2 regions of the Nonomuraea sp. NPDC049714 genome follow, and region 1 is predicted to be linked to the other one. Evidence: riboswitches for the same ligand, from Rfam matches in the RefSeq annotation. Region 1 holds a riboswitch; the other holds the start of a gene.
The links. Region 1 has a riboswitch for cobalamin ahead of cobN (cobaltochelatase subunit CobN). Riboswitches for the same ligand answer to the same signal wherever they lie in the genome.

Region 1 (10,363 bases):
GCGGCGGCCTGGGCTCAGGGGTAGCAGCGGGGCGTGTAGACGACGCCGCGATCCGTGACGCGGGTGGTCGAGGAGCCGACGATCAGCAGGCAGCGCATGTCGACCTGGGCGGGATCGAACTCGCCGAGTGTGGTGACGGTGACACTCTCCTCGGCGCCGCCGACGTTGCGGCCGATCACCACGGGGGTCGTCGCGTCGCGGTGCTCCAGCAGCAGGTCACGGGCCGCTCCGAGCTGCCAGGTACGGCTGCGCGAGGCCGGATTGTAGATCGCCAGCACCAGGTCCGCCCGTGCGGCGGCCGACAGCCGGTCGGCCACCACCTCCCACGGCTTGAGCAGGTCCGACAGCGACATCACACAGTAGTCATGCCCCAGGGGAGCGCCGACCCTGCTGGCCACCGCCTGCGCCGCGGTCAGTCCGGGAACGATCCGTACCGGCACGTCGGGGTAGTCGCCCGCCGCTTCGAGGACGGCGCTGGCCATGGCGAACACGCCGGGATCGCCGGAGGACACCACGGCCACCCGCGCCCCTTCGCGGGCCAGCTCGAACGCGTGCCTGGCCCGCTCGGCCTCGACCCGGTTGTCGGTGCGGTGGCGGCGCTGGCGCGGGTTCGGCGCCACCCGGTCCACGTACGGGCCGTAGCCGACCAGGTCCGTCGCCGCCGCCAGCGCCTCCTGCGCCTCCGGCGTGAGCCACGGCCGCCCGGCCGGGCCGAGGCCGACCACGCTCACTTCACCCCGTCCCTCGGTCACCGCGGGCTGGGGAACGAAGGTCCGCTCGGCCGGGCTGGCCAGCAGAGCCAGCGAGAAGTACGGCACGCCGTCCGCGTCGACGTCCTTGAGCGGCGCGACCCGCTCGGCGCCCATGGTGGCGCGCTCCACGTACCAGGCGTCGTCGAGGCGGCCGGCCTCGGCCAAGGCGTCGCGGACCTTCGTGAAGGTCCGGCCCAGCTTGAGCACCGCGGCCGAGTCGGTGCCCCGCAGCCGCTCGGCCAGCTCCTCGGCGGGCAGCGTGCCGGGCAGGACGGTGAGCACTTCGTCCCGCTCCACCAGCGGCCGGCCCAGCACCGCGGCGGCCGCGCTGACGGACGTCACGCCGGGCACCACCTCCGTCGGGTAACGATGGGCGAGCCGCTTGTGCATGTGCATGTAGGAGCCGTAGAACAGCGGGTCGCCCTCGGACAGGACGACCACGGTGCGGCCCGCGTCCAGGTGAGTGGCCAGCCGTTCGGCGCAGTCGGCGTAGAAGTCGTCGAGCGCGCCCTGGTAGCCGCCGGGGTGGTCGGTCGTCTCCGTGGTCAGCGGGTAGAGCAGGAGCTCCTCGATCTGCCCTTCTTTCATGTACGGCAGCGCGATGGAGCGGGCGATGCTGCGGCCGTGCCGGGCTGCGTGATAGGCGATCACGTCCGCCTCGCCGATCAGCCGGGCGGTCTTGACCGTGACCAGTTCGGGATCCCCCGGGCCGAGGCCGACCCCGTACAGCCGTCCCGTCATCGCACTCACTCCGTCTCGCTCGCGATGGCGTTGACCGCCGCCGCCGTCATCGCACTGCCGCCGCGACGGCCGTGCACCACCAGATAATCCAGATCGCTCTCCGCCAGCGCTCGCTTGGACTCGGCCGCGCCGATGAACCCCACGGGGATGCCGAGCACCGCCGCGGGCCTGCCCGCGCCCTCGGCGACCAGTTCGAGCAGCCGGAACAGGGCGGTGGGCGCGTTGCCGATCGCCACCACCGCGCCGTCGAGGCGGTCGCGCCAGAGTTCGAGGGCGGCGGCGCTGCGGGTGGTGCCGAGTCGTTCGGCCAGGTCGGCGACGCCGGGCTCGCCCAGCGTGCAGAGCACCTCGTTGGCGGCGGGCAGCCTGCGCCGGGTCACGCCGGAGGCGACCATCATGGCGTCGCACAGCACGGGCGCGCCGCGGCGCAGCGCCTGCCTGGCACGGGCGACCACGGCGGGCGACCAGTCCAGGTCGGCGACGAGGTCGGTCATCCCGCAGGCGTGGATCATCCGCACCGCCACCTGCGCGACCTCGGACGGCATGCCGGACAGGTCGGTCTCGGCGCGAATGGTCGCGAAGGATCGCCGGTAGATCTCGGCGCCGTCGCGGATGTAGTCGATCACTGCTGCCTTTCCTGGTAACCGTCTTCGGTGGCGATCATCTGGACGACCTGGCCGCGTGGGAGCCCGCAGCGACGCTCGCAACCGGCCCAGTGCACGGGCGTCCGCGGCGCGGCGTCCAGGCTCTTCACCCAGCGCCGCGCGTCGGCCTGGACGTCTGCCAGCGATTTGGCGCAGCCCGGCCGGCCGGTACAGGCGGTGACACCGGCCCACGGCGACGCCGGGTCGACGACGAGCCCGGCCTCTTCGAGCACGTTCGCGGCGCGATCCGCTCCTGCGGGGGACAGATCCAGCAGTACGGTGCTCCGCCACGGAGTGAGCCGCACCTCGGGCCCGCCGTCGGCGAGCGCCCGAGCCTGGCCGGGCGTCAACCGGCCGAGCGGCACCAGGGCTTCGAGCGCGACGCGGCCATCCCGCTGACCGACGCGCCCAGCCCGCCGCCCGCCACCTGCGCCACCCAGGCCACCGGCGCCGCCGACATCGCCTGCGCCGGCGGAGGCGGCATGATCGATCTCCTCGTTCAAGGCACCGGGATCAGCCTGCTGCACTGTGAAATCGTTCAGACGCTCGGCGATCCGCTCGGGGCCGTTCTCCAACTCGTGGATCCGCCAGGCGGTGCCTGCGCTTTCGCTCAGGGAGGACCGTTCATCGAGGAACGCCTCCGCTGCGGAGATCATGAGCGGGACCGCGGAGTCCAGGGACACGACGAGCCCGCTGTCCGAGCCCGCCAGCAGTAATCGCCCGTAGCCCGAGCTCACGGCCGCGAACGTGACGTCCCCGCCGAGCCCGGCCACATCTCCCGTACCGTCGTCCAGCACGAACAAGAAACGTCCCGGCAGCCCGGCCGGCCGTGGACGCGCGCAAAGCGCCCGGTCGAGGGCGTCCACCATCGGTTGCGTGTCGAGCAACCCCCCAGGGCCCCGCCCGCCCAGAGGCGAGCCGATGATGTTGCGTACCCGCTCGTGGGCGGCGGACGGCAGCAGACCCACGGCTGCGATCCGCTCGGCGAAAGCGGCGGCGGAGTCGGAGCGCAGGCCACGCACCTGCACGTTCGCCCGTGAGGTGAGCTCGATCACCCCCGAGCCGAGCTCGTCCGCGCAGGCCGCGATCTCACGGAGCTGAACGGGGGTGACAGCGCCGCCCGGCAGGCGAACGCGCGCCAACCGGCCGTCGGCGGCCTCGTGCACCTGTAGCGCTCCCGGACAGGCGTCAGGGCGCACCCGTCCGGAAAAGTCGGCTATGGACACGAAGAGGATGGTAACGCCACCTATGGCGATGGCGGCTCCTGCCGTAGGCTCCTGGATAGGCGATGGCAAAGGGAGGAAGCCGGTGCGAAACCGGCGCGGTCCCGCCACTGTGACCGGGGAGCGAACCCCACCACAGGCCACTACCCGGCGACGGGTGGGAAGGCCGGGGTGAGCGCTGATCCGGGAGCCAGGAGACTCCTGCCGTCGCGACACCCGCTACCCGGGGCGAGGACCCCGAGGGAGGATGCGCCGTGCCTGGCGACAGCCGTTCCGTCCTGCTGCTCTCGACCTCCGACACAGATCTGCTGAGTGCCCGGGCCAGCGGCGCGGCCTACCGGTGGGACAACCCCGCCAGGCTGACGGCCGAGGATCTGCCGGACCTGCTCGACGGCGTCGATCTGGTCGTCGTCCGCCTGCTCGGCGGTCGCCGGGCCTGGGAAGAGGGCCTGGACGCGCTGCTGGCGCAGCCGCGCCCCGTCGTGGTGCTCGGCGGCGAGCAGACACCGGACGCCGAGCTGATGGAGCTGTCCACGGTCAGCGGCGGCGTCTGCGCCGAGGCGCACGCCTACCTCGCCCACGGCGGGCCGGCCAACCTGGCCGAGCTGCACGCGTTCCTGTCGGACACCGTCCTGCTGACGGGGCACGGGTTCGCGCCGCCCGTACCCTCGCCCGCCTGGGGACGGCTGGAGCGGGTGGCCGGCTCCCGGAGCGGGCCGGTGGTAGGTGTGCTGTACTACCGCGCGCATCACATGGCCGGCAACACCGCGTTCGTCGAGACGCTCTGCACGGCCATCGAGGCGGCGGGCGGGCAGGCACTACCGGTCTTCTGCTCCTCGCTGCGCACCGCGGAGCCGGAGCTGCTCGACACGCTGGGCGCGGCCGACGCGCTGGTGGTGACCGTGCTCGCGGCGGGCGGCTCCCGACCGGCCACCGCGGGGGCGGGTGGTGACGACGAAGCCTGGGACGTCGGCGCACTCGCCGCGCTGGATGTGCCGATCCTGCAAGGACTCTGCCTGACCACCTCGAAGCAGGCGTGGGAGGAGAACGACGACGGGCTCTCGCCGCTGGACGCGGCCTCGCAGGTGGCGATCCCCGAGTTCGACGGGCGGATCATCACGGTGCCGTTCTCGTTCAAGGAGATCGACGAGCACGGGCTCACCGTCTACGTCGCCGACGCCGAGCGGGCCGCCCGGGTGGCGGGCATCGCGGTCCGGCACGGCCTGCTGCGGCACACCCCGCCCGCCGAACGCCGCCTGGTGGTGATGCTGTCGGCGTACCCCACCAAGCACTCCCGGGTGGGCAACGCGGTCGGGCTGGACACGCCGGCCAGCACCGTGCGGCTGCTGGCCCGGCTCGCCGAGGCGGGCTACGACCTGGGCGACGGCTTCCCTGGAGTGGCCGAGCAGGACGGCGACGCGCTCATCCACGCGCTCATCGCCACCGGCGGCCAGGACCAGGACTGGCTGACCGAGGAGCACCTGGCGGGCAACCCTGTACGCATCTCCGCCGCCTCCTACGAGCGCTGGTACCGGACCCTGCCCGAGAACTTACGGGCCCGGATGGAACAGCACTGGGGGCCGCCGCCGGGCGAGTTGTTCGTGCACGAGGGCGACATCGTGCTGGCCGCGCTGCGCGCCGGGAACCTGGTGGTGATGGTGCAGCCGCCGCGCGGATTCGGCGAGAACCCGATCGCCATCTACCACGACCCCGACCTGCCGCCGAGCCACCACTACCTGGCCGCCTACCGCTGGCTTTCGGCCGAGTTCGCCGCGCACGCGATGGTGCACGTGGGCAAACACGGCAACCTGGAGTGGCTGCCGGGCAAGTCGGCGGGAATGTCGGCCGCCTGCGGCACCGACGCCGCCATCGGCGATCTGCCGCTGATCTACCCCTTCCTGGTCAACGACCCGGGCGAGGGCACCCAGGCCAAGCGGCGGGCGCACGCCGTGCTGGTCGACCACATGGTGCCGCCGATGGCCCGCGCCGACACCTACGGTGACATCGCCCGGCTGGAACAGCTCCTCGACGAGCACGCCACCATCGCCGCCATGGACCCGGCCAAACTGCCCGCCATCCGGGCGCAGATCTGGACCCTGATCCAGGCCGCCCGGCTCGACCACGACCTCGGGCTGGCCGACCGGCCGCATGACAGCGAGTTCGACGACTTCATCCTGCACGTGGACGGCTGGTTGTGCGAGGTGAAGGACGCGCAGATCCGCGACGGCCTGCACGTGCTCGGGCAGGCGCCGACCGGCCAGGTACGGGTGGACCTGGTGCTGGCGATGTTGCGGGCCCGGCAGATGTGGTCAGGCCGGGAGACCCTGCCCGGCCTGCGCGAGGCGCTCGGGCTGGCGGAGGACGGCACGGCCGGGCTGAGCCACGTGGACCGAGCCGAGGCCGTCGCCCGCGCCCTGGTCGAGGCGATGGAGGAGCGCGGCTGGGCGCCGGACGCCGCGCCCGAGGTCGCCCGCGCTGTGCTCGAAACGGCCTCCGCCGCTGACATCGCGGGCGGTGTCGAGCCCGTCGGCACGCGGAGCGGCGATCAGCTGGATCTTGTCACCCGCATTCTCGCCTTCGCCGCCACCGAGGTGGTGCCGCGGCTGGCCCGTACCACTGACGAGCTCGACCACCTCCTGCACGCCCTCGACGGCGGCTATGTCCCCGCGGGCCCGAGCGGCTCCCCCATGCGCGGCCTCATCAACGTCCTGCCGACCGGCCGCAACTTCTACTCCGTCGACCCCCGCGCGGTCCCGAGCAGGTTGGCCTGGGAGACCGGTCAGGCGATGGCGGACTCGCTGCTGGAGCGCTATCACGCCGACACGGGGGAGTGGCCGCGCTCGGTGGGTCTGTCCGTCTGGGGCACCAGCGCCATGCGCACCGCGGGCGACGATGTGGCCGAGGTGCTGGCCCTGCTCGGCATCCGCCCCGAATGGGACGAGGCGTCGCGCCGTGTCACGAGCCTGGAGCCCATCCCGCTCGCCGAGCTCGGCCGCCCCAGGATCGACGTGACGGTCCGCATCAGCGGCTTCTTCCGCGACGCCTTCCCGCACGTGGTGGGCATGCTCGACGACGCCGTACGCCTGGCCGCCCGGCTGGACGAGGCGGACGAGGACAACTACGTGCGCGCCCACGCCCGCCGGAGCGGCGGCGACGAGCGCCAGGCGACGATGCGGATCTTCGGCTCGGCGCCCGGCGCGTACGGGGCCGGATTGCTGCCGCTCATCGACAGCCGCAACTGGCGTGACGACGCCGACCTGGCCGAGGTGTACGCGGCGTGGGGCGGCTACGCCTACGGCCGCGACCTCGACGGCGTCGCCGCCCGCCCGCAGATGGAGGACGCCTACCGCCGGATCGCCGTGGCCGCCAAGAACGTCGACACCCGCGAGCACGACATCGCCGACTCCGACGACTACTTCCAGTACCACGGCGGCATGATCGCCACCGTCCGCGCGCTCACCGGCAGGGCCCCCGTCGCGTACGTGGGCGACAGCACCCGCCCTGACGCGGTACGGACCCGTACCCTGTCGGAGGAGACGTCCCGCATCTTCCGTGCCAGGGTCGTCAACCCCCGATGGCTGGCCGCGATGCGGCGGCACGGCTACAAGGGCGCCTTCGAGCTGGCCGCGACCGTCGACTACCTGTTCGGCTACGACGCCACCGCCGGCGTGCTGGCCGACTGGATGTACGACAAGCTCACCGAGACGTACGTGCTGGACCCGGAGAACCAGGCGTTCATGGCCGAGTCGAATCCGTGGGCGCTGCACGGCATCGCCGAGCGCCTCCTCGAAGCCGCCGAGCGCGGCATGTGGGAGCACCCAGACCCGGACCTCCTGCGCGGCCTGCGGGAGGTCTACCTCAAGACCGAAGGCGACCTGGAGGACGACACCAGCCGCTGAGCCAGGCCGGGTTTCCCCGCCCAGTGCAGGTGCAGGTAGGACGCGGTCACGAGGCCGTCGCCGAACCCGTCGGCGCCGCCCTCCCAGCGGAACAACGGCTCGCCCGCGAGGTCGATGACGGTGCGGTGGAACTCGTGGCCGCGGAAGGGCTCGCCCGCCCTCGTCAGCGGCGAACACTTGAGCGCGACCGCGTCCCGGTAACCGAGCGTGAGCCGGGACGTCATCCGCGCGCGCCCCGGCACCCGCCCGCACATGCGCTGCCCGTCCAGCTCCTCGCACAGGTAGAGCAGCCCGGCGCACTCGGCCGCGATCGGCCCGCCGAAGGCCGCCACCTGCTCGCGCAACGGCTCGTTGGCGGCCAGCTCGGCCGCGTACACCTCGGGGAACCCGCCGCCGACGACCAGTGCGGCGCTCCCGTCCGGCAGTTTCTCGTCCCGCAACGGGTCGAACACCGCGACGTCCGCGCCCGCCGCCCGCAGCAGCTCCACATGCTCGGCGTAGCCGAAGGTGAACGCCGCGCCGCCTGCCACGGCCACCACCGGCCTGTCCCCGGCCGGTCCTCGCTCCGGCTTCCAGGGCGTCGCGTCCAGCGGTGGGGCCGATCGCGCCAGCCTTACCAGCGCGTCGAGGTCGCACGAGCGGGTCACCAGCGCGCCCAGCCGGTCCACCGCTGCCACCGCCTCCGCCTCGCGCTCGGCCGCGGGCACCAGCCCCAGATGCCTGGACGGCGTGGAGACGGCGTCGTCACTGCGGATCGCGCCCAGCACCGATACCCCCGCCGAAGCGAGCGCGGCGCGGCACAGCGCTTCGTGCCGGTCGGAGCCCACCTGGTTCAGCACGACCCCGGCCACCCGCACCCGCACGTCGAACGTGGCGAACCCGTGCACCACGGCCGCCACCGACCTGCTCTGCCGGGCCGCGTCCACGACCAGTACCACCGGCGCGTCCAGCAGCCTGGCGACGTGCGCGGTCGAGGCGAAGTCCGTGTCGCCTCTGCCGTCGAACAGCCCCATCACACCCTCGACCACCGCCACGTCGCACCCTGCCGCCCCGTGCAGGAACAACGGCAGCAGCCGCTCCTCGCCCACCAGCCACGGATCCAGGTTGCGGCCCGGCCGCCCGGTGGCCAGCGCGTGATAGCCGGGGTCGATGTAGTCCGGTCCCACCTTGTGCGGCGAGACCTTCAGCCCGCGGGCCCGCAGCGCCGCCATCAGCCCCGTGGCCACCGTCGTCTTGCCGCTGCCCGACGAGGGTGCGGCGATGACCAGCCGCGGAACTACCACTCGATGCCCTTCTGACCCTTCTGCCCGGAGTCCATGGGATGACGTACCTTGCCCATCTCCGTCACCAGATCGGCGACCTCGATCAGCCGCTGGGGCGCGTCTCTGCCGGTGATCACCACATGCTGGCCGTCAGGCCTGCCGATGAGCGCGTCCAGGACGTCGTCCAGCTCCAGCCAGCCCCACTTCAGCGGGTAGGTGAACTCGTCCAGCACGTAGAACCGATACGTCCGCGCCGCCAGATCCCGCTTGATCTGCTCCCAGCCTTCGCGGGCGTCGGCCGCGTGGTCCTCCTCGGAGCCGGGGCGCTGGATCCACGACCAGCCCTCGCCCATCTTGTGCCAGGTCACCGAGCCGCCCTCGCCGCTGTCGCCGAGCACCTTGAGGGCCCGCTCCTCGCCGATGCGCCACTTGGCCGACTTCACGAACTGGAACACCCCGACCGGCCAGCCCTGGTTCCAGGCCCGCAACGCCATCCCGAAGGCGGCCGTCGACTTGCCCTTGCCCGGACCGGTGTGGACCATCAGCAGCGGCCTGGTACGCCGCTGCCGGGTGGTCAGGCCGTCGTCGGGCACGACGGAGGACTTTCCCTGCGGCATGGTCAGACCGCCTTCCTGTAGTCACGAACGAGGCCACCGAGATCGGCCAGCGCATCGAGGGAGACGAGCCGGGCCCGCAACCGCGAGGCGAGCTTGACCGCCAGACCGAGCCGGATCGGCCCGCTCTCGCAGTCCACGACCACGCAGGCTGTGCCCTCCAGCAGGGAGGCCGCCCGGTCCACGTCCCCGCCCGCCGTGACGCGCCCGTCGGTCACCAGCACCAGCAGCGGACGCCTGGCCGGGTCGCGCAGCCGCTCTACGCGCAGTACTTCCGCCGCCCGCATCAGCCCCGCCGCCAGGGGGGTGCGCCCGCCGGTCGGCAGCGAACGCAGTCGTGCCGCACCCGCCTCCACCGACGAGGTCGGGGGTAGCGCCACCTCGGCGCCCGCACCCCGGAACGTGATCAGGCCGACCTTGTCGCGCCGCTGGTAGGCGTCCAGCAGCAGGCTCAGCACGGCCGTCTTGACCGCGCTCATCCGCTTGCGCGCCGCCATCGAGCCGCTCGCGTCCACCACGAACAGCACGAGGTTGCCCTCCCTGCCTTCGCGCACCACTTCGCGTAGATCGTCCGTACGTAGTACCAGCCCGGGGCCGGTGCGCCCACGTCCCCGCTGGTGCGGTGCCGCGGCCAGCATCGTCGCCGTCACGTGCAGGTCGCGCACCTGGCCAGAGGGACGGCGGGCGCCGGTGCCCCGGCCGTGCCGGGTCCGTGAGCGCGATCGCCGGCCGACCGCCCCCTCGCCGATTCCCGGAACCTCCAGCAGCGGTACCCGGTGGGGAGCCCCTACGCCTGCCACCCGCACGCCGATGCCGGGCGTTGTCCCTCTCGCGTCCTCGTCTCTCAGATCCGGGAGGCCGCTGTTCGGCCGCCCGTCGCTGGCGGGAGGCTCCAGTGCCTGCCCGGCGTCCTCGGGGCCCCCCGAGAGTGGTCCCTCGCTCTCATCCGGAGACCCGTCGCTTCCGCTTGACGGCCGCGGCGCCTGGTTCCCGTCCGGCGGCGGCGACCCCTCACTCCCATCCGGTGGTGGTCCGGTTGGACCGCCGTCGCCGGGTCCGTCGTCCTGGGACGTACGCTCCAGCAGCTCGTCGAGCAGGGCCTCGTCCAGCCCCGGCGCGTCGAACGGGTCGCGCCGCCGTCGGTGCGGCAATGACAGGCGAGCCGCCGCCCGCACGTCCTCGGTGGTCACCGTGTCCCGCCCCTGCCAGGCGGCATGGGCGATGGCGG
Region 2 (10,363 bases), on a different contig from region 1:
CACATGGACCTCATCTCCGCCCACCCGATCTTCAACCTCTACAACGACAAGTGGCCCATCCACACCGGCCACGACCCGCTGCCGCCGGCCAAGTTCGTGCACAACGACGGCGACCGGGTGGGCCGGGCGATCGACTCGCTGGTCTCCCCCGGGGTGATCATCTCCGGCGGCCTGGCCCTGCGGTCCATCCTGTCGCCGATGGTCGTGCTGCACTCCCACTCGCAGGTGGAGGACTCCGTCCTGATGGACAACGTCAAGGTGGGCAGGGGCGCGATCGTCCGCAAGGCCATCATCGACAAGAACGTGGTCATCCCGGACGGCGCGCGCATCGGCTTCGACCTGGAGTACGACCGCACCCGCTTCGCGCTGACCCGCGGCGGCGTGGTCGTCATCGGCAAGAACGAGATCGTGGACCGCTGAGGCCGCCGGGACCGCCGAGACCGCTGCCGGACGGGCCTAGAGTGGTGCCGTGCTGCCAGATCTTCGCCAACCCCGGATCCGTGAGCTCAGCGAGTCGGAGCTGCCCCGCCGCCACTGGCGCGGGGATGACGGCGACGGCGGGGTGTGGCTGTTCGAGACCGTCGAGGGCGACGGCGAGCACTGGGCGATCCGGCAGATCGAGATCGACGCCGAGCGGGGTGTTCATCTCTACTGGTGGCGGCACCTGCAGGACGAACACGGCTTCCTCACCGACCAGGCGCTGGAGATCTGGGACCTGACGGAGATCAGCGAGGCGGCGTTCCAGGCCGTCTGGGCGGCCGGCCAATGAGCGCGCGAAAGGCCGGCCCCGGGGCTCGTCGCGAGCTCCCGGGACCGGCCAGGCCGAACGGCCCGATGCTCAGTCGTCGAGGCGCCAGCTCTCGCCGTCGAGCGCGTAGTTGAGTGCCCAGCTGCCGTAGTCGTGGCCGTGCGGGCGGCCGTCGCCCTTGCAGGCGCTGGCGTCACGCGTCCCGAGCGAGATCTTGTGACCGTGGATGTGCATCCAGGTCTTGACCTCCTTCGTCTGCATGTCGCAGCCGTGGCTCCTGTGGCGGTCTTCGATGTCCGCGGTGGCCGGGCCCGCCAGGCCACCGACCAGCGCGGCAGCGGCGAACGCAGCCCCGCCCGCAGCGATAAGGGTACCTCTCATGATATTCCCCCCGTGATCACGAAGTGTCATCGGTCCATCACTATACGGAGGGCCTTCGAGCGCGCCCCGCACGCCACGCTGGGCGCGACGACACCTGATCATCCGGATGCCGCCCCGGGGAGTCGAACCCGAACCTCCGCCTCCTGAGGGCGGCGCGCCAGTTGGGCCAGAGCGGCTTGGGCCCCGGGCCGGGCTGGCGTGGGCCGCGCCCGGGGCGAGGGCTCGTGTCCGGCCGGGGGGCGCCATTCCCACCGGCCAGGCCGAACCCGCGGCCCTCTTCTTTCAGGGCCGTCGTCCGAGTGGCAGGATTCGAACCTGCGGTGCTCCTGCTCCCAAGGCAGGCGGGCTACCAAGCTGCCCCACACTCGGTCGTACATGAAGGCATGAAAAAGCCGCCTCGGGGATCGCCCCGGGCGGCCGTCCTGGTGTCCGTCTCAGATCACCAGGAGGCCGGTCCCGCCCCCAGAGGGGACGGTCGAAGTGCCTTCAGCTCGCGCACCGTCGCCCTCCTTCCTTCGCTGTTCTTGCTGGACGCTGTTCTTGCTGGACGATGTCCACGGTAGCCCGGTGATCGCCCCGGGTGCCACCGAATAAAACTCACTCGCGTGCGCCGCTGCGCCACGACGCCCCGGCGCGGGTCTCGGGCGTCTCGATGCGGAAGCGGGGCAGCGCGTCGGGGTAGTTCTCCCTGATGTAGGTGACGAGGTGCTCGCGTACGTCGCACTTGAGGTCCCAGGCGGACGCCGAGTCCGCGGCGCTCATCAGGCCGCGCAGCTCCACCAGGCCGTTCGGCAGCACGTCGGTGACCTGGAGCGTCCAGTCCTTCTGGTCCCAGAGCGGGTTGCCCTGGATGAAGCGGTAGAGCTCCTCGCGGAGCTTGTCGACCGGCACCGCCCAGTCGACTCTCAGGTAGACCGCCGCGATCACCCGGCTGCCGTGCCTGGTCCAGTTCTCGAACGGGTTCTGGGTGAAGTAGGAGACGGGCAGGACCAGCCGACGCTCGTCCCACAGTCGCAGCACCACGTAGGTGAGCGTGAGCTCCTCGATCCTGCCCCATTCCTCCTCCACCACGACCACGTCGTCCAGCCGGAGCGCGTCGCTGAAGGCGAGTTGCAGGCCGGCGACCATGTTGCCGAGTGTCGGCTGCGCGGCGATGCCGATGATGGCGCCCGCGATGCCGGCGGAGGCGAGCAGCCCGGCTCCCAGCGCCTGTACCTGGGGGAAGGAGAACAGCATGACGCCGAAGGCCACCACGATGACGACCGCGGTGGCGACCCGTCGGACCAGCCCGATCTGCGTCATGATCCGCCGGGCCCGCCGGTTGCGCTCCCCCTCGACCTGGACCAGGCGGTCCATGACGAGGTCCGTGAGAGCGTAGCTGGCCTGGATGATCAGCCAGGTGAGCCCCACGATCGAGACGAGTCCGACCACGCGCTCGATCACGGCGCCGACGGCCAGGTCTTCCCGCGACACGCCGATCATCGACGGCTCGAACACCAGGTTGAACGACAGCGTCGCGGCCACCGCGAAGGCCGGCCAGGCGCAGCGCTCCACCAGGTGGCGGGCCAGGTCCCACTTGCGCCCGGCTCTGGTCAGCGCCCGTCTGGCCAGTTCCACCAGCAGGATCGCTCCAGCCACGGACACGGCCAGGATCAGCCAGTGAGCCGTCGACGTCACCTTCACAACCTCCCGAAATATCCCACCAAATTATCTAGAACGTCTCATCAAAGCTCACATTGCCCTCAACAGCCACCTGGTAAGCGGAAACACGCCGTTCGAAGAAGTTGGCCAGTTCCTGAACGTCCTGCAGCTCCATGAACGCGAACGGGTTGGCGGTACCGTATCTGGCGGGCAGGCCGAGCCTGGCCAGGCGCTGGTCGGCGACGTACTCCAGGTAGGCACGCATCTGCCCGACGCTCATCCCCGGCATACCGTCGCCGCACAGGTCGCCGGCGAAGGCCAGCTCCGCCTCGACGGCCTCCTCGATCATCCGGGTCACCTGCTCGCTCAGCTCGTCGTCGAACAGCTCGGGCTCCTCGGCCCGTACGGTGTCCACGACGCTGAAGGCGAACTCCATGTGCATGGACTCGTCGCGGAACACCCAGTTCGTCCCGGTGGCGAGCCCGCTGAGCAGCCCCCGGGAGCGGAACCAGTAGACGTAGGCGAACGCGCCGTAGAAGAACAGGCCCTCGATGCAGGCGGCGAAGCAGATGACGTTGAGCAGGAACTGCTTGCGCTCGCCAGGGGTCTCCAGGCGCTGGATCCCGTTGATGGAGTCGATCCACCTGAAGCAGAACTCGGCCTTGTCGCGGATGGACGGGATGTGCTCGATGGCGGCGAACGCCTTGACCCGCTCGTCCGGATCGGGCAGGTAGGTGTCCAGCAGTGTGAGGTAGAACTGCACGTGGACGGCCTCCTCGTACAGTTGCCTGCTCAGGTACAGGCGCGCCTCGGGGGCGTTGACGTGCTGGTAGAGGTTGAGCACGAGGTTGTTGGCCACGATGGAGTCGCCGGTGGCGAAGAAGGCGACGAGCCGGTTGATCAGGTGGCGTTCCTGGGGCGTCATCCTGGCCAGGTCGGCGAGGTCGGTGTGCAGGTCGACCTCCTCGACCGTCCAGGTGTTGCGGATCGCGGCCCGGTAGCGCTCGTAGAAGTCCGGGTAGCGCATCGGGCGCAGGGTGAGGTCCATTCCGGGGTCAAGCAGCATGGGGAGTTCTCCGTACAGACAAGGGATCTACTGGCAGGCTTCGCAGGTTTCCGGGTTCTCCAGGGAGCAGACGTCCGGGGCGGCCCGCTGAATGGTGGTCTGCGCGATCCGGGTGGCCGGGCGGGAGCGCAGGTAGTAGGTGGTCTTCAGGCCGCTCTTCCACGCGTAGGCGTACATCGACGACAGCTTGCCGATGGTCGGTTCGGCCATGAAGAGGTTGAGCGACTGCGACTGGTCGATGTACGGCTGCCGTGCCGCCGCCAGGTCGATCAGGGCCTTCTGCGGCAGCTCCCAGGCCGTGCGGTAGAGCGTTTTGAGATCGTCGGGGACGCCGGGCACGTTCTGGACCGAGCCGTCGGCCCGCTTGAGGTCGTCGCGCACCTGCTGGGTCCACTGCCCGCGTGCCTGGAGGTCGGCCACCAGATAGCGGTTGACCTGGAGGAACTCGCCGGAAAGCGTCTCGCGCTTGAAGACGTTGGACACCTGCGGCTCGATGCACTCGTAGCAGCCGGCGATGGAGGCGATCGTGGCCGTCGGCGCGATGGCGAGCATGAGGGAGTTGCGCAGGCCGGAGGCGGCGATCTTGGCGCGCACCGCGTCCCAGCGCGGCGAGGTGGCGGCGTCGTAGTGGTCGGGGTGCAGCACTCCCCCGGCGGCCCGGGTGTCGTCGTAGGACGGGTGCCTGCCGCGCTCGGCGGCCAGGTCGGCGGAGGTGTCGTAGGCGGCCAGCGCGATCTCCTCGGCGATGCGGGTCGACAGCGCGAGCGCCTCGGGCGAGTCGAACGGCAGCCGCAGCGTGAAGAACACATCCGCCAGGCCCATCACGCCCAGCCCGATCGGCCGCCACCGCCGGTTGGCCGCTTCGGCCTCGGGCGTCGGGTAGAACCCGAGGTCGATGGTGGCGTCGAGGAAGCGCACGGCGGTGCGTACGGTCGAGCGCAGCCTGTCCCAGTCGATCCCGTCCCCCTCGCGCAGGTGGGCGGCGAGGTTGATGGAGCCGAGGTTGCACACCGCGGTCTCGGCGTCGCTGGTGACCTCCAGGATCTCGGTGCACAGGTTCGACAGGTGGATGACGTTCTCGGGACGGGCCGTCTGGTTGGAGGTGCGGTTGGCCGCGTCCTTGAACGTCATCCAGCCGTTGCCGGTCTGCGCCAGCGTGCGCATCATGCGGCCGTAGAGGGTCCGGGCGGGGATCTGACGAACGAATCGCCCGTCGGCCTCGTAGGCCCGGTAGGCGCGGGTGAACGCCTCGCCGTACAGGTCGGTGAGGTCGGGCACCTGCTTCGGGTCGAACAGCGACCAGGGCTCGTCCGCCTCCACCCGGCGCATGAACTCGTCCGGCACCCAGTTGGCCAGGTTGAGGTTGTGGGTGCGGCGGGCGTCCTCGCCGGTGTTGTCCCGCAGCTCCAGGAACTCCTCGATGTCGGCGTGCCAGGTCTCCAGGTAGACGCAGGCCGCGCCCTTGCGGCGGCCGCCCTGGTTGACCGCGGCCACCGAGGAGTCCAGGGTGCGCAGCCAGGGCACGATGCCGTTGGAGTGCCCGTTGGTGCCCTTGATCAGCGAGCCGCGCGAGCGGACCCGGGTCCAGGAGATGCCGATGCCGCCGGCGTACTTCGACAGTCGGGCCACCTGACCGTACCGGTCATAGATCGCCTCCAGCTCGTCGCGGGGTGAGTCGAGCAGGAAGCAGGAGGAGAGCTGGGGCCGCCGTGAGCCGGAGTTGAACAGCGTCGGCGAGCTCGGCAGGTAGGACAGGGTGGACATCAGGGCGTAGAGCTCGGCGGCCTCGGCGACCGTCGTGGAGAGCCCGCACGCCACCCGCAGGAAGAAGTGCTGCGGCCGCTCCAGCACCGCCCGCGTGTCCGGGTGGCGCAGCAGGTAGCGGTCGTAGACCGTGCGGAGCCCGAAGTACTCGAAGCGCTCGTCGGCTTCCTCGCGGATCAGCGCGTCCAGCTCGGCGGCGTTGGCCGCGACGAACGCCGCGAGCGCGTCCTGGACCAGCCCGGCGGCGTGGGTGGCGGCCACGGATTCGGAGAACGAGCGCACCCCGTGCCGGGCGGCCTCGTCGGCGATCTCCTCGGCGAGCAGCCGGGCGGCCACCCGGGAGTTGGCCGGGTCGGTGATCACCCGGGCGGCGGCTTCCTCGATGGCCAGCCGCCGATCGGCCTCAACGATCTGTGTCACGTGCTCTCTCCTCGCGAGCTCATCCTCGATGAGGGCACGCGAGAGCACTGCGGCTCGCCTCGAACGCCGGCCGCGGACGCCCCCGGACCCTCCCTCGAGGCCCTGGACATTCACATCACCGGCAGGTCTTCGGGCTTGCGGGCGCCTGTCATCCTCCTACTGGCCGTCGCTTCCCAGATCTCTCCAGTGCACGTGACGGCGGTCGTTCCCGCTCACCGCTGCGGGGCAGCCCCGGAATCGCACCGGGTTCCCTTTTGCTCCGCCTCCAGGAGGCGAACCAGCGACGAGCAGGATCCTACATCTAGTGGCAGTTTCCGCAACTGCCCCAGCATCTTGTGCCTCAGCGCGCTCCCAAGAGCCCGAGGTCGCGCATCACTGCCTTGGTCCGCCGCACCTCCGAGGCCAGCCACTGCACGAACTCCTCGCCCGCCAGCGGGATCGGCGCCCATCCTCCGGTACGGCAGGCCCGCCGCCAGGCCGCGGACCCCGTCACCTCCTCGCACATGCCGACGGCCGAGGCGCGGGCCTCGTCCTGCATGGCGGCCGGCCCGACGACGGCGCACCAGTTGGCGAAGTCGACGCGCACGCCGCTCTCCAGCAGGCTCGGCGCGTCCAGCCCGGGGAAGCGCTTGGCGCACGACACGGCGAGCACTCGTACCCGCTCCTGATCGATGTGGGGGCGCCAGTCGGCGAGCGTGCCGACGACCGCCTCGGCCCGGCCCGCGAACAGCGCGGTGGCGGCCTCCGCGCTGCTCTGGTAGCCGGTGTAGTCGACCTGCCGGATGTCGGCGCCGACCCCCTTGGCGATCAGCCCGAACAGCAGGTGGTCGGGCTCCCCCAGGGGGCCGCCGGCCAGGGGCGTCCGGCCGGTGTGGGCGAGCAGGTGCGCGCCGAAGTCGGCGAAGGTCCTGAAGCGGGAGTCGGCGGGCACGAGCACGACCTCGACCTCGCCCGCCAGCCGGGCCAGCGGCGTCGCGGTCTCGGCCAGCGTCAGCCCGTCGTTGAGCTCGGCCGCGGCGAGCGCCGGCAGCCCGGTGACGGTGAGCCGGACGGCCTGTCCCGGCCCGGCCACCGGGAACCCGGCCTCGCGCACCGCCGCGACGAACGCCCGCGTCACCGGCCGCCACCGCGCTCCCCCCGCGACGATCGTGTACGGCCGCCCGCCGTTCGCTCCCGGGACGTGGCGCTGGGTGCCGCAGCCGGCCAGGCAGGCGGCCGCCCCCAGTCCGCCTGCGAGAAACCGTCTTCGCCGCATGACGCACCCCCCGAGTCCCCTACTTCACGTTATTGTCACATAACGCAGAGTTACACATCGGGGTCCTGCGGTTTCCGGGCCAGACCCGCCAGCACGTACGAGGGCAGCAGCGGGCCGCCCACCAGCCGGGGCCGGTCAGGACGCCAGTCGGCCGCCTGCACCAGACCCGGAGGCACCAGCTCGAAGTCGCCGAAGAAGGCACGGATCTCCTCCGGGCTGCGGTCGGTGGACGCCTCGCCCTCCTGCCGGCTGCTGGAGGTGGCGTGCGTGAGCGCCAGATAGCTGCCCGGCGCCACCGCCTCGCGCAGGCGGGCCACCAGGCCATCGGGATCGCGGCCCGCTGGGAAGGAGTGCAGCATCGACACCATCAGGACCGCGACCGGCTCGTTCAGGTCGAGAAGGCCGCTGGCTCCCGCCAGAATCCGGTCGAGGTCGAGCAGGTCGGCCTCCACGAAGACCGCCCTGTCCTCCCCCCGCAGCAGCGCACGCGCGTGCGCCGCCACGATCGGGTCCTGGTCGACGTAGACGACCACGGCGTGCGGTGCCACCTCGTGCACGTTGCCCTGCGTGGGCAGGCCGCTGCCGAGGTCGAGGAACTGCTCCACGCCTTCCTGCGCGACGTAACGGACCGCCCGCTGGAGGAAGCCGCGGCTGGCGCGGGCCAGCGGCAGCGCCTCCGGGATCAGATCCGTCAGCCTGTCAATGGCCTCACGATCGACCGCGTAGTTGTCCTTGCCGCCGAGGAGGTAGTCGTACATCCGGGCGACATTGGGGGTGTGGGGGTCGGACTGGGACACCTTTCTGACACTATGGGCTCAGTGTCAAGGGGGACACAGGGGCGAATCCGACTATGACCCATCCGAACGGTAAGCCTTGTCTTACCGCCTATTCGACGGTCACGCTCTTGGCCAGGTTGCGCGGCTTGTCCACGTCACGGCCGAGCGCGACGGCGGCGTGGTAGGCCAGCAGCTGAAGCGGGATGGTCAGCAGGATCGGGTCCAGCTCGATCTCGTTCTTCGGCACCACGATGGCGTCGTCGGCCAGCTTGGCGTCGGGCTCACGGTGGCCGATCATCAGGACGTTGCCGCCCCGGGCGCGGATCTCGCCGAGCGTGGTGAGGTTCTTGTCGAGCAGCTCGTCGTCGGGGACGATCGCCACCGTCGGGATCTCGGGGCCGATGAGCGCGAGCGGGCCGTGCTTGAGCTCGCTGGCCGGGTAGGCCTCGGCGTGCACGTAGGAGATCTCCTTGAGCTTCTGCGCGCCCTCGCGGGCCACCGGATAGCCGCGCACCCGGCCCACGAACATCATGCTGGCATGGCCGGCGTACTTCTGCGCCAGCTGGGCGATCTTGTCGCTCTGCGTGAGGATCTCCCCGATCTGGTCGGGCAGCCTGCGCAGGCCCTCGCAGATGCGCCGGCCGTCGGCGGGCGACAGGTCGCGCACCCGGCCCAGGTGCAGCGCCAGCAGCGCGAACGCCACCGCGGTCGAGGTGAACGCCTTGGTGGAGGCCACCGACACCTCCGGCCCCGCGTGCAGGTAGACGCCGCCGTCGACCTCGCGGGCGATGGCGCTGCCGACGGCGTTGACGATGCCGATGACCCGGCCGCCCTTGCGCTTGAGCTCCTGCACGGCGGCCAGGGTGTCGTAGGTCTCGCCGGACTGGCTGATCGCCACGTAGAGGGTGTCCTGGTCGACGACGGGGTTGCGGTAGCGGAACTCGCTGGCCGGCTCGGCGTCGGCCGGGATGCGGGCCAGCTCCTCGATGAGCTGCGCGCCGATCTGGCCGGCGTAGTAGGCCGAGCCGCAGCCGATGACCTTCACCCGGCGGAAGGAGCGGGTCTCGCGCGCGTCCATGTTCAGCCCGCCCAGGTGGGCGATGTTGAAACGCTCGTCGAGCCGGCCGCTCAGGGTGCGGGTGACCGTGTCGGGCTGCTCGGAGATCTCCTTGAGCAGGTAGTGCTCGTAGCCGCCGGTGTCGTAGTGGCCGGCGTCCCAGTCGACGGTCAGCGGCTCCTTGGCGGTCTCGCGGGCGTCGCTGGCGAAGGTGTGGAAGCCGTCGGCGCGCAGCACGGCCAGCTCGCCGTCCTCCAGGTGCACCACCTGGCGGGTGTAGCGGACCAGCGCGGCCACGTCCGAGGCGGCGAACATCTCCTTCTCGCCGATGCCGATCACGATCGGGCTGCCGTTGCGCGCCACGACGACCTCACCCGGCCGCTCGGCGTCGATCACCGCGATGCCGTACGTCCCCACCACGCTCTTGAGGGACTTGCGGACGGCCTCCTCCAGCGAGTCGTTCTCGTCGACGGCCCGGGCGACCAGGTGGGCGAGCACCTCGGTGTCGGTCTCGGACACGAACTCCACGCCGTCGGCGCTCAGCTTGGCGCGCAACTCGTCGGCGTTCTCGATGATGCCGTTGTGCACGACAGCGATGCGCTCGTCGGCCGACAGGTGCGGGTGCGCGTTCACGTCACTCGGCACGCCGTGCGTGGCCCAGCGGGTGTGGCCGATGCCGAGCGTCCCCTTGAACCGGGCCGGCACCACCTTGGCCAGGTCGGCGACCCTGCCCTTGACCTTGCGCAGCTTGAGGCCCTTGTTGGAGACCACGACCCCGGCGGAGTCGTAACCGCGGTATTCCAGCCGCTGCAGCCCTTCGAGCAGGATGGGGGCCGCGTCCTTCGGCCCGATATACGCCACGATTCCGCACATCCGAGGTCTCCTATCCGTAGATGATCCGGCGTAGCTGCCGCAGGGAAAGCTCGGGGGCCGCCACCCGGCGGCCCCGTAGCTCCGCGGCGACCCTGGGGAAGATCTCGTCGTTGGTGAGGCCGCGAGCCTGCAGCTCGCCGTGGCGCCGCCGTACGAACTCCTCGGTCGACTCGGAGAAGTACGACAGCACGTCGGCCACCACGCGTGCCGCCTCACCAGGCCCCAGGGGGCTGGTCTTGGTCAGGTGGGCGATGAGGTCTTCGTAGGGATGCCGTGCCGTGGACACAGAGGAGGACATTACGCAGATCGATCGGGACATGCCAAGATCCTGCCCGAAATCGGGCAGGATTTAGCTCTAAGGCACTTCTGACTTCTCCCATGG

Region 2: another riboswitch for cobalamin. It lies ahead of ACIBQX_RS07980 (ribonucleoside-diphosphate reductase subunit alpha); the one in region 1 lies ahead of cobN (cobaltochelatase subunit CobN).

The regions. Positions count from the first base shown of each region.
Region 1 covers NZ_JBITLM010000016.1:176,704-187,066, forward strand. Annotated here, with positions in the region: gene ACIBQX_RS43730 (cobalt-precorrin-6A reductase) at 1-24, shown strand, start outside; gene cobJ (precorrin-3B C(17)-methyltransferase) at 15-1,493, opposite strand; gene ACIBQX_RS43740 (precorrin-8X methylmutase) at 1,499-2,119, opposite strand; gene cobG (precorrin-3B synthase) at 2,116-3,363, opposite strand; cobalamin riboswitch at 3,379-3,584, shown strand; gene cobN (cobaltochelatase subunit CobN) at 3,615-7,259, shown strand; gene ACIBQX_RS43755 (cobyrinate a,c-diamide synthase) at 7,214-8,527, opposite strand; gene cobO (cob(I)yrinic acid a,c-diamide adenosyltransferase) at 8,536-9,138, opposite strand; gene ACIBQX_RS43765 (VWA domain-containing protein) at 9,141-10,363, opposite strand, start outside.
Region 2 covers NZ_JBITLM010000002.1:223,445-233,807, forward strand. Annotated here, with positions in the region: gene glgC (glucose-1-phosphate adenylyltransferase) at 1-420, shown strand, start outside; gene ACIBQX_RS07950 (hypothetical protein) at 470-769, shown strand; gene ACIBQX_RS07955 (hypothetical protein) at 839-1,129, opposite strand; tRNA gene ACIBQX_RS07960 (tRNA-Leu) at 1,237-1,305, opposite strand; tRNA gene ACIBQX_RS07965 (tRNA-Pro) at 1,424-1,498, opposite strand; gene ACIBQX_RS07970 (mechanosensitive ion channel family protein) at 1,727-2,806, opposite strand; gene ACIBQX_RS07975 (ribonucleotide-diphosphate reductase subunit beta) at 2,841-3,836, opposite strand; gene ACIBQX_RS07980 (ribonucleoside-diphosphate reductase subunit alpha) at 3,864-6,020, opposite strand; cobalamin riboswitch at 6,123-6,317, opposite strand; gene ACIBQX_RS07985 (Bug family tripartite tricarboxylate transporter substrate binding protein) at 6,361-7,275, opposite strand; gene ACIBQX_RS07990 (SAM-dependent methyltransferase) at 7,326-8,072, opposite strand; gene glmS (glutamine--fructose-6-phosphate transaminase (isomerizing)) at 8,161-9,969, opposite strand; gene ACIBQX_RS08000 (hypothetical protein) at 9,992-10,279, opposite strand.